Regions from separate parts of the Streptomyces sp. NPDC032091 genome, predicted to be linked through region 2. Evidence: riboswitches for the same ligand, from Rfam matches in the RefSeq annotation. Region 2 holds a riboswitch; each other region holds the start of a gene.
The links. A riboswitch is a leader RNA that binds a small molecule or an ion and turns the genes downstream of it on or off. The one in region 2 is predicted to bind cyclic di-AMP.
Positions count from the first base shown of each region.

Region 1: it holds a riboswitch for cyclic di-AMP, as region 2 does, so the genes downstream of both, ACZ5NJ_RS19630 (M23 family metallopeptidase) here and ACZ5NJ_RS12160 (LysM peptidoglycan-binding domain-containing M23 family metallopeptidase) in region 2, are expected to answer to the same signal.
Region 3: it holds a riboswitch for cyclic di-AMP, as region 2 does, so the genes downstream of both, ACZ5NJ_RS33435 (transglycosylase family protein) here and ACZ5NJ_RS12160 (LysM peptidoglycan-binding domain-containing M23 family metallopeptidase) in region 2, are expected to answer to the same signal.

Region 1 covers NZ_JBVILR010000011.1:123,481-126,743, forward strand. Annotated here, with positions in the region: gene ACZ5NJ_RS19620 (M16 family metallopeptidase) at 1-94, shown strand, start outside; gene ACZ5NJ_RS19625 (M16 family metallopeptidase) at 115-1,482, shown strand; cyclic di-AMP (ydaO/yuaA leader) riboswitch at 1,676-1,834, shown strand; gene ACZ5NJ_RS19630 (M23 family metallopeptidase) at 1,848-2,654, shown strand; gene ACZ5NJ_RS19635 (GntR family transcriptional regulator) at 2,827-3,263, shown strand, end outside.
Region 2 covers NZ_JBVILR010000006.1:52,856-56,118, forward strand. Annotated here, with positions in the region: gene ACZ5NJ_RS12150 (aspartate aminotransferase family protein) at 1-585, shown strand, start outside; gene ACZ5NJ_RS12155 (tyrosine-protein phosphatase) at 627-1,445, opposite strand; cyclic di-AMP (ydaO/yuaA leader) riboswitch at 1,767-1,916, shown strand; gene ACZ5NJ_RS12160 (LysM peptidoglycan-binding domain-containing M23 family metallopeptidase) at 1,920-2,927, shown strand; gene ACZ5NJ_RS12165 (SGNH/GDSL hydrolase family protein) at 3,092-3,263, shown strand, end outside.
Region 3 covers NZ_JBVILR010000029.1:84,262-87,524, forward strand. Annotated here, with positions in the region: gene eno (phosphopyruvate hydratase) at 1-594, opposite strand, end outside; gene ACZ5NJ_RS33435 (transglycosylase family protein) at 864-1,607, opposite strand; cyclic di-AMP (ydaO/yuaA leader) riboswitch at 1,610-1,778, opposite strand; gene ACZ5NJ_RS33440 (transglycosylase family protein) at 2,053-3,162, opposite strand.

The sequences.
Region 1 (3,263 bases), on a different contig from region 2:
GCGCCCCGACAACCGCGCGGTCCTGGTCTACGAGCCGCTGACCGGTTCCGAAGAGAACGACGAGAGCGACGAGAACGAGGGGGCGGAGCAGTGAGCGACACCGCAGCCGTCACGATGACCTTCCACCCGCGTCCGCAGGCCGGCGAGGCCAAGCCGTGGGCCTTCCCCGCCCCCGAGCGCTCCACCCTCGGCAACGGCCTGACCCTGCTGCGGTGCCACCGCCCCGGCCAGCAGGTCGTCGCGGTCGAGGTCAACCTCGCGGCCCCGCTCGACGCCGAGCCCGCGGGCCTCGACGGAGTGGCCACGATCATGGCCCGGGCCCTGTCGGAGGGCACCGACAAGCACTCCGCCGAGGAGTTCGCCGCCGAGCTGGAGCGCTGCGGCGCCACCCTCGACGCCCACGCCGACCACCCCGGCCTGCGGGTCTCCCTGGAGGTCCCGGCCTCCCGCCTGCCCAAGGCGCTAGGGCTGCTCGCCGAGGCGCTGCGCGCCCCCGCCTTCGACGACGGCGAGGTCTCCCGGCTGGTGCGCAACCGGCTCGACGAGATCCCGCACGAGCAGGCCAACCCCCAGCGCCGCGCCGCCAAGGAGCTCTCCAAGGAGCTGTTCCCGGCCACGCTGCGCATGTCCCGCCCCCGCCAGGGCACCGAGGAGACGGTCGCGCGGATCGACGCCGCCGCCGTACGCGCCTTCTACGAGGCCCACGTACGCCCCTCCACGGCCACCGCGGTGGTCGTCGGCGACCTGACCGGGATCGACCTGGACGCGGTCCTCGCCGACACCCTGGGCGCCTGGACGGGTGGCACCGCCGCGCCGCTGCCGGTGCCGCCGGTGACGGCCGACGACACGGGCCGCGTGATCATCGTGGACCGGCCCGGCGCGGTCCAGACGCAGCTGCTGATCGGCCGGATCGGGCCGGACCGGCACGACATCGTCTGGGCCCCGCAGGTCCTCGGCACCTACTGCCTGGGCGGCACCCTGACCTCCCGCCTGGACAAGGTGCTGCGCGAGGAGAAGGGCTACACCTACGGGGTGCGCGCCTTCGGCCAGGTGCTGCGCTCCACGGCCGACGGCAAGGGCGCCTCGATGCTCGCCATCAGCGGCTCGGTGGACACCCCCAACACCGGTCCCGCGCTGGCGGACCTGTGGCAGGTGCTGCGCACGCTGGCCGCCGAGGGGCTGACGGACGCCGAGCGCGACGTGGCGGTGCAGAACCTGGTGGGCGTGGCCCCGCTGAAGTTCGAGACGGCCGCCTCGGTCGCCGGGACCCTGGCCGACCAGGTGGAGCAGGAGCTGCCGGACGACTACCAGGCGCGGCTGTACGCGCGGCTGGCCGAAACCGGTACGGCGGAGGCCACTTCGGCGGTCGTGAGCGCCTTCCCGGTGGACCGGCTGGTGACGGTCCTCGTGGGGGACGCGGCGCAGATCGAGGAGCCGGTCCTGGCCCTCGGCATCGGTGAGGTCACGGTCGTCACCAACTGACCTGCGGTCGGCTGGTTTTCGAGGGGGCCCGGTGGAGCATCCATCGGGCCCCCTTTGTCCGTTTAGTGGTGTGGTTGCAGGTATGCGGTGTGGCGTACGCAACAAATCCGCTCGTCTGTTTGGCGATTGACTGATGATCCGCCTAGCGTCAGGCGTGCTGTCCGTCAGTTGTGCCAGCCGCACCCGCGGCACCGGGCAGCGATCGCCGAGTCCCCGTCAGGCGCGAGCCTGGGGAGCCGGGGACCCGCATCAGTCCCTGGGGTGAATCGGACCGCCTCGTCAGAGGGGGGCCGTAGGAGACCTTCCTGCTCCGAACCCGTCAGCTAACCCGGTAGGCGAGAAGGAAGGAAAGGATCACCCCCTCCATGGCGTTCGGCAGTCGTACAGCCGCTACCGGCAAGCACCGTGGTTCGAGCCGTCTGAGCCGCAAGACCGCCGGTTACGCCGGCATCGCGGCCCTCGCCACCACGGGTGTGGTCGCCACCCTGGCCGCTCCGGCCTTCGCCGCCGACTCCCACGGCGGCCCGTCCCCGGAGGACACCGGCGCGCTGAACGCCGTCGTCGTCGCCGACGGCCTCCAGGACGACATCGAGGTCCAGGCCGCGACCCAGCAGACCGCCGCCGAGTCCGTCGCCGCCCAGGCGCAGGCCGAGGCCGAGGCGAAGGTGCGCGCCCAGGAGGCGAAGCGCGTCGCCGAGGTCAAGGAGAAGGCCGAGCGCGAGGCCGCCGAGAAGGCCGCCCAGGAAGAGGCCCGCAAGCGCGCCAACACCTTCGTGGCCCCGGTCGACGGCTCCTACGTCAGCACCCAGTACGGCGCGGGCGGCGGCATGTGGTCCTCCGGCAGCCACACGGGCATCGACTTCCACGCCGACGAGGGCACCTCCGTCCACGCCGTGGGCTCGGGCACCGTCGTCGAGGCCGGCTGGGGCGGCGCCTACGGCAACAACGTCGTGATCCGCCACAACGACGGCACCTACACTCAGTACGGGCACATGATGTCGCTGAACGTCTCGGTCGGCGAGACCGTCACCGCCGGCCAGCAGATCGGCCTGTCGGGCTCCACGGGCAACTCCAGCGGCCCGCACCTGCACTTCGAGGCCCGCACCGGTGCCACGTACGGCACGGACATCAACCCGCTGGCCTACCTGCGCCAGCACGGTGTCGGCATCTGACCCGACTTCGTGAAGAAGGCCCCGGCTCTCCGAGCCGGGGCCTTCTGTCGTTTTCCGGTTTCTTCCTTCCGGATTTCCGGGCGTTCTCGGAAATCTCCGCGTGTTGTCATAGAGTCGCAGGCGGCACGGTCGATCGGAACGAAACCCAGCGAAACCCAGCGGAGGTCCGGCCTTGCGTATTCCGGCGCACGCGGTGTGCACAGCCATTCGCGACGATATCGTCTCCGGATTCTTCGGGCCGGGCGGCCGGCTGACCGAGGAGGTGCTCGCCCGCCGGTACGGGGTCTCGCGGGTCCCGGTGCGCGAGGCGCTGCGCACGCTGGAGTCCGAGGGGTTCGTCACCACGCGGCGGCACGCGGGGGCGTGCGTGGCGGAGCCGAGCGAGCAGGAGGCGGCCGACCTGCTGGAGCTGCGGCTGCTGCTGGAGCCCCTCGCGGCCTCGCGCGCGGCCCGGCGGCGGACCGAGGCGCACCTGAAGGTGCTGCGGGGGATGGTGCGGCTGGGCCAGGAGCGCGCCGGGCGGGCCCCGGGGGAGGATCTGCGGGCGCTCGGGAGCTGGTTCCACGAGACCCTCGCCCAGGCGTCCGGCAGCCCGGGGCTGATCGCGCT
Region 2 (3,263 bases):
CTGTCCGGGGGCTACGTGCCCGTCGGTGCGACCCTGGGCAAGGACTGGATCTTCCAGAAGGTCTACTCGTCGATGGACCGAGTCCTCGTGCACTCCGCGAGCTTCGGTTCCAACGCCCAGGCGATGGCGGCCGGGCTGGCGGTCCTGCACGTCATGGAGGGCGAGGAGGTGGTGGCCAACGCCCGGGCCATGGGCGACCTGCTGCGCGGGAGGCTGGCCGCGCTCGTCGACGAGTACGAGATGCTGCACGAGGTGCGCGGGCGCGGGCTGATGATCGGCATCGAGTTCGGCCGCCCGTCCTCGCTGGGCCTGCGCAGCCGCTGGACGATGCTCCAGGCGGCCCGCAAGGGGCTGTTCGCCCAGATGGTCGTGGTGCCGCTGCTGAACCGGCACCGGATCCTCACCCAGGTCTCGGGGGACCACCTGGAGGTCATCAAGCTGATCCCGCCGCTGATCGTGGACGAGGCGGACGTGGACCGGTTCGTCGGCGCCTTCCGCGAGGTCATGGACGAGGCGCACGGCGGGGGCTCGCTGATGTGGGACTTCGGCCGGACCCTGGTCAAGCAGGCGGTGGGCAACCGCTAGCCGGCCGTGGGGGCCCCGGTCCGCCGGGGCCCCGCGCGGCCTCAGTCCAGCAGCCGGTCCCGCAGTGCCTCCAGCGTCGCCGGGGCGAGTCCGAGGCCCTCGGCCAGGTAGCGGTCGACCCCGCCCCAGTGGGTGTCGATGGTCTCGAACGCGGCGAGGAGGTACTCGGCGCGGGCGTCGAACAGCGGCGCCAGCAGCTCCGCCACCTCGGCGGAGCGGGCCTCCGGCACGTCGCCGCCGCGCCGCATCCGGTAGCGGTTGTGGGGGGCGCCCGACACCAGGTAGTCCGCCAGGATCGCCTCGCGGTCGACTCCGAGCGCCAGCAGGGTGACCGCGACCGACAGCCCCGCCCGGTCCTTGCCCGCCGCGCAGTGCAGGAGCGCCGGCACGCTGCCCTCGGCGAGGGCGTGCACCACCCGGCTGTGCTCGGCGGTGCGGCCGCGGACCATCTCGCGGTACGACGCCGCCATGCGGGCGGCGGCCCTGCCCCCGCCCAGGAGCCCCCGGAGCAGGTCGAGGCCTCCCTCGCGGACCATCCGCCAGAACTCCCCGCCGTCGGCCGGGTCCGAGAGCGGGATGTTCACGTTGCGCACGCCCGGGAGTGCGACGTCCGGGCCCTCCACGGCCTGGTCGGCACCGTTGCGGAAGTCGAAGACGGTGTGCAGACCGAGGGAGGTGAGGAATTCCGCATCGGTTTCGGTGGCATGTGCCAGATGTCCGCTTCGGAACAGTCGTCCCGGCCTGACCCTCCGTCCGTCCGTGGTCGGCAGGCCGCCCACGTCGCGGAAATTGCGCACTCCGGTCATCTCGGGCGCCGGTTCGGGGTGCGCCGGAAGGTCCTGCGGTATCTGCTGGGTCACGTGTGCTCCTCCGTGCGTGCAGCGTGTCCGAATTGCTCTGGTTGGGACCAACTTGCCATGGGTGGACGCGAGATCGGGCCGAACTCCGTGAGCCAGATCATACGGTGACCGTGCGTGCCTGATCGCGAAAGTCGAATTCCCTGGCCGGAACGGCCGTTGCCGGTCCGGAATGGACGCAGGGTGACCGGAATTCCGTTGATCCCTCATACCTGCTATTCCGTCAGGGAATTCACGGCTTGTTGCCCGCGCCCCCGCTGGATTACCTTCGCGAGCGATCCGGGTGGACCGCCTAATCCTGCCGCCGCCCGGGAAACCGCACCCGACAACCACGCGCGGCAGGAGCGGGGGAACCAGGTAGGCCGCCGGACCGGATCGCATCCGGTGCGGCTCGGGGTGAAGCCGTACGCGTACGGCCGGACATCTCCAGTCCGAACCCGACAGCTCACCTCGCAGGCGCCGGAGAGGAAATGCGTCATGCCCGGAAAGGGTAAGCACCGCCGCCCGAAGTCCCGTTCCATATCCCGCGGACTCGCCTTCGCCGGGACCGGGGGCGCCGCCCTCGCGCTGCCGCTCATGGGCGCCGCCGGCGCCCACGCGGCCGCCCCCGCCGCCGTGACCCCGGCCGCGGCCCCCGCCCAGGCCCCGGCGGCGTTCACGGCGGCCGCCCCCGCCGCCGCGCCCGCCGCCGCCCCGTCCGCGTACACCGTCGTGTCCGGCGACTGCCTCTCGACCATCGCGGCCGAGCGCGGCCTCTCCGGCGGCTGGGAGCAGCTGTACGCGGACAACCGCGAGGCCGTCGGCGACGACCCCTCCCTGATCCACCCGGGCCTGCGTCTGACCCTCGGCGGGCAGGCCGCGGCCCCCGCTCCCAAGGCGGCTGCGGCACCGGCCGAGGGATCCTCGACCGGAACTCCGGCGGCCGGTGAGGACGCGGCCGACGCGACGCCCTCCTCTGCCGCCGCCACCGGCTCGGGCGCGGCCGGCGCGTCCGGCGCCGCGCAGCTGAAGGGCGCCGCCGCCCCGTCCCGCGGAATGAAGCAGTCCGCGCCCGCCGCGCAGTCCGCGCCCGCGAGCGCCGCCGGCTTCGTCGCCCCGGTCGGCGGCGGCATCTCCACCCAGTACCGCACCCCCGGCGCCATGTGGTCCTCGGGCTACCACACCGGCGTGGACTTCATCGCGAGCACCGGCACCACCGTCCGGGCCGTCGGCGCGGGCACCGTGGTTTCCGCAGGCTGGGGCGGTGCGTACGGCAACCAGGTCGTCATCCGGCACGCCGACGGCAAGTACTCCCAGTACGGCCACCTGTCCCAGCTGAACGTCTCCACGGGCCAGACCGTCACCGCCGGCCAGACCATCGGACTCTCCGGCGCCACCGGCAACGTGACGGGCCCGCACCTCCACTTCGAGATCCGTACGGGCCCGTCGTACGGCTCCGACATCGACCCGCTGGCCTACCTCCGCTCGAAGGGCGTCAGCGTCTGAGGCCGCCCCGGCGGCGGAGCGCCGGCGCGTGCGGGGCCGGGACCCGAGGGGGGTCCCGGCCCCGCTTGTACTTATTCCTTATCCCCCGCGTGGTATAGATCACGGTCCGTCAACCCCTCATTACGTTGGCGTAGGTTGGCGGCGGGGGTGAAGGATGGGTTCCCGTGGCAGCGACGAAGACGACACTCAAGACCATCGGCTCGTACGCGGCGATCGGGGACAGCTTCACCGAAGGCGTGGGGGACCCGGGACCCGGGGATTCGTACCTCGGCTGGGCGGACCGCCTCGCCGTACTCCTGGCGGATCAGCGCGACGAGCACGACTTCCGTTACGCGA
Region 3 (3,263 bases), on a different contig from region 2:
CTTGGTGTGGAGGACCTTCTTGAGGGTGTGGTAGACCTCGGCACCCCAGCGCAGGGCCTCGGAGAAGGACTCCGCGCCGATCGGCGCGATCATGAACTCCTGGATGTCGACGTTGGAGTCCGCGTGCGAACCGCCGTTGAGGATGTTCATCATCGGAACGGGCAGCAGGTGCGCGTTCGGGCCGCCGAGGTAGCGGAAGAGCGGGAGGTCGGAGGCCTCGGACGCGGCGTGCGCGACGGCGAGGGAGACGCCGAGGATGGCGTTGGCGCCGAGGGAGCCCTTGTTCTCGGTGGCGTCCAGGTCGATCATCGCCTGGTCGATCAGGCGCTGCTCGGTGGCGTCGTAGCCGACGAGCTCCGGGCCGAGCTGCTCGATGACGGCCAGGACGGCCTTCTCGACGCCCTTGCCCAGGTAGCGGTTGGGGTCGCCGTCGCGGAGCTCAACGGCTTCGAACGCTCCGGTGGAGGCGCCGGACGGAACTGCAGCACGGCCGGTGCTGCCGTCGTCGAGGCCCACCTCGACCTCGACCGTGGGGTTGCCTCGGGAGTCCAGGATTTCCCGGGCTACGACGACGTCGATGGACGGCACGAGCATCTCCTTCTGGGATGTGACGCTGGGTGTGCGGTGGCGTGGGGCCTGGGACGGCCTCGCCGACTAGAGCCTAACCGGCTCCGGGCGGTCGGCCAGCCGCCGCCCGGGTCCTGGGACGAAAAAGGGGCCGAATACCCGCCTTCCAGGACATAGAGCCCTGGAATATCGGGGGCCGACCCCGGACATGGCGACGCCCGGCGCGCAAGGGGCTGCGCGCCGGGCGTCGGTGCCACGGGCAGCGGCGGGATGCCGCTGGGGTGTTACGCGGGAATTCAGCTGAGCTTCAGCTTCTGGCCCGGGAAGATCAGGTCGGCGTCCTTGACGACGTCCTTGTTCAGGTCGAACAGCTTCTCCCAGCCGCCCTTGACGCCGTTGGCCTGGGCGATGGTGCCGAGGGTGTCGCCCTCCGCGACCGTGTACGAGCCGTTGCCGGTCGCCGGGGTCTCGGTCTTCGGGGCGGACGGCTTCGACGGGGCCGGCTTGGACGGGGTCCAGTTGCCGGAGCCGGAGCCGGTGCTCTTGGTCTCGGTGTCGGTGTCGGCCTTCGGGGCGGAAGGCTTCGCCGGGGCGGGCTTGGCCGGGGCCGGCTTGGTCTCCGGCTTCGGCTTGGCCGGGGTGGTGGTCGAGCCGCCGCCGTTGTAGGCGGAGTTGGACAGGCCGACGCCGCAGGACGGCCAGGCGCCCTTGCCCTGGCCCTTGAGGACCTTCTCGGCGATGGCTATCTGCTGCGACTTGCTGGCCTGGTTGGCCTGGGAGGCGTACGCCTTGCCGCCGTACGCGGCCCACGTGGACGCGGAGAACTGGAGGCCGCCGTAGTAACCGTTGCCGGTGTTGATGGACCAGTTGCCGCCGGACTCGCACGAGGCGACCTTGTCCCACTCCGAGACGGTCGCGGCGCTGGCGGAGCCGGCCGCCATCAGCGGGGCGGCGACGGCCACACCGGCGACACCGGCGAGCGTGACGATACGGACGGCCTTGGAGCCGCGGCGGTGCTTGCCCTTGCCGGAAAGCAGCATGGAGTTCTCCTCACCGACGCCTTCGAGGTGAGCTGTCGGGTTCGGGCGGATGAGTTGCCCGGCCGCGCAGTTGCGCGTCTTCACCCCTAGCCGGTACGCGGGCCGTCTCTCAACGGCCTTTCCCGGCAACTACCTTGGTTCCCCCGCTCCTGCCAACGGCGCTTGCGCGACGACTGTTCCCTCCGGCCGCCGGCAGGATTCGGCGATGCGGTCGAAGGAGCCCGCGGTGGCGGGCGACTCAGAAGGTAGGCAGGTCTCTCCCCGATGTTCAACGTGTGATTTTGGGGAGAAACCGGCCTACTTGCGTTCCTCGGAAGCGCGTTTGCGCAGGTCGGGGCGGGGTTTGCGGAAGTTCCGGAACGAGACACGCCAGTTGTCCGGAAGAGATGCATGTCTCACTTGCCGATAACGGACATTCAGCCCGTAATGGCTGCCCGAACTACCCCTATTTCTTGGTTAGATCCAGGTTCTGACCGGGCTTGATGAGGTCCGCGTCCGTCCCGATGACCTGCTCGTTGGCCTTGTAGAGGGCGCTCCAGCCGCCCTTGAGGCCGTTGGCGTCCGCGATGGCCGCCAGGTTGTCGCCCGGCTTCACGGTGTACGTGGGCTCGGCGGCCGCTGACGCCGTGCCAGGGGCCGCGGGCACCTCGATCGCGGCGGGGCCGCGGTGCTTGCCGCCACCGTCGGCGGCCGCGGTGGGCGACGGGGAGGGCGTGGCGCCCGGGGTGGCCGGGGCCGTCGGGTCGACCGGGGCGGTGGGGGTGGCCGTGGCCGGATTGGCCGGGTTGCCCTGGTTGTTGGAGTTGCCCTGGTTGCCCTGGTTGCCCTGGTTGCCCTGGCCGTTCGGGTTGCCCTGGTTGCTCTGGTTGCCCTGGTTGTTCGAGTTGTTCTGGTTGCCCGGGTTCGTCGGGTCGGTGGTCGGGGAGGTGGGGCCGGTGGTCGGGGTGGTGGGCACGGAGTAGTCCGGCTCTGGCATGACGGGCAGTCCGCTGGAGGCTCCCAGCGGGAAGTCGGGCAGGACGCCCGCAGCCGGGGCGCCGGGTGCCGGGGTGGGCGCCCCGAAGTCCGTGGAGGCACCGCCCTTGCCCGTGGCGGGCACCGAGAAGTCCGGCCGGACCGGGGTGGCGCCGACCGGCCCGGGGGTCTTGGAGGTTCCCGTGTCCACGTCCGGCTTCGGCCCGTTCTTCGACAGCCCGGCCGACGCCGAGCACAGCGGCCACGCCTCGGGGCCCTGGGACTCCAGCACCCGCTCGGCCACCGCTATCTGCTGCGAGCGGCTCGCGAGGTCGGGGCGCTCGGCGTACTCCAGTCCGCCCGCGCTCTTCCACTGCTCCAGGGTGAACTGCAGGCCGCCGTAGGCTCCGCTGCCGGAGTTGGCGCTCCACGTGCCGCCGCTCTCGCAGTCGGCGACCTTGTCCCACGTCGTGGTGTCGGCCGCGCTCGCGCCCGTGGCGGCGAGCAGCGGCAGGGCCAGCGCTGAGCCGGTGACTCCGGCGGTGACGACGATGGCGGGGACCTGACGGGGTCGTCTGTGGCGGCCGTTCCCGGGAAGCATGAGCCTGCACCTTTCGTATAACGGCGGGGTAACGGCAGAACCTAGCCGCCTTCGAACGGATGTCACAAGTTCGGCCGAGTACTGAATTCCGGTCAGTTCCG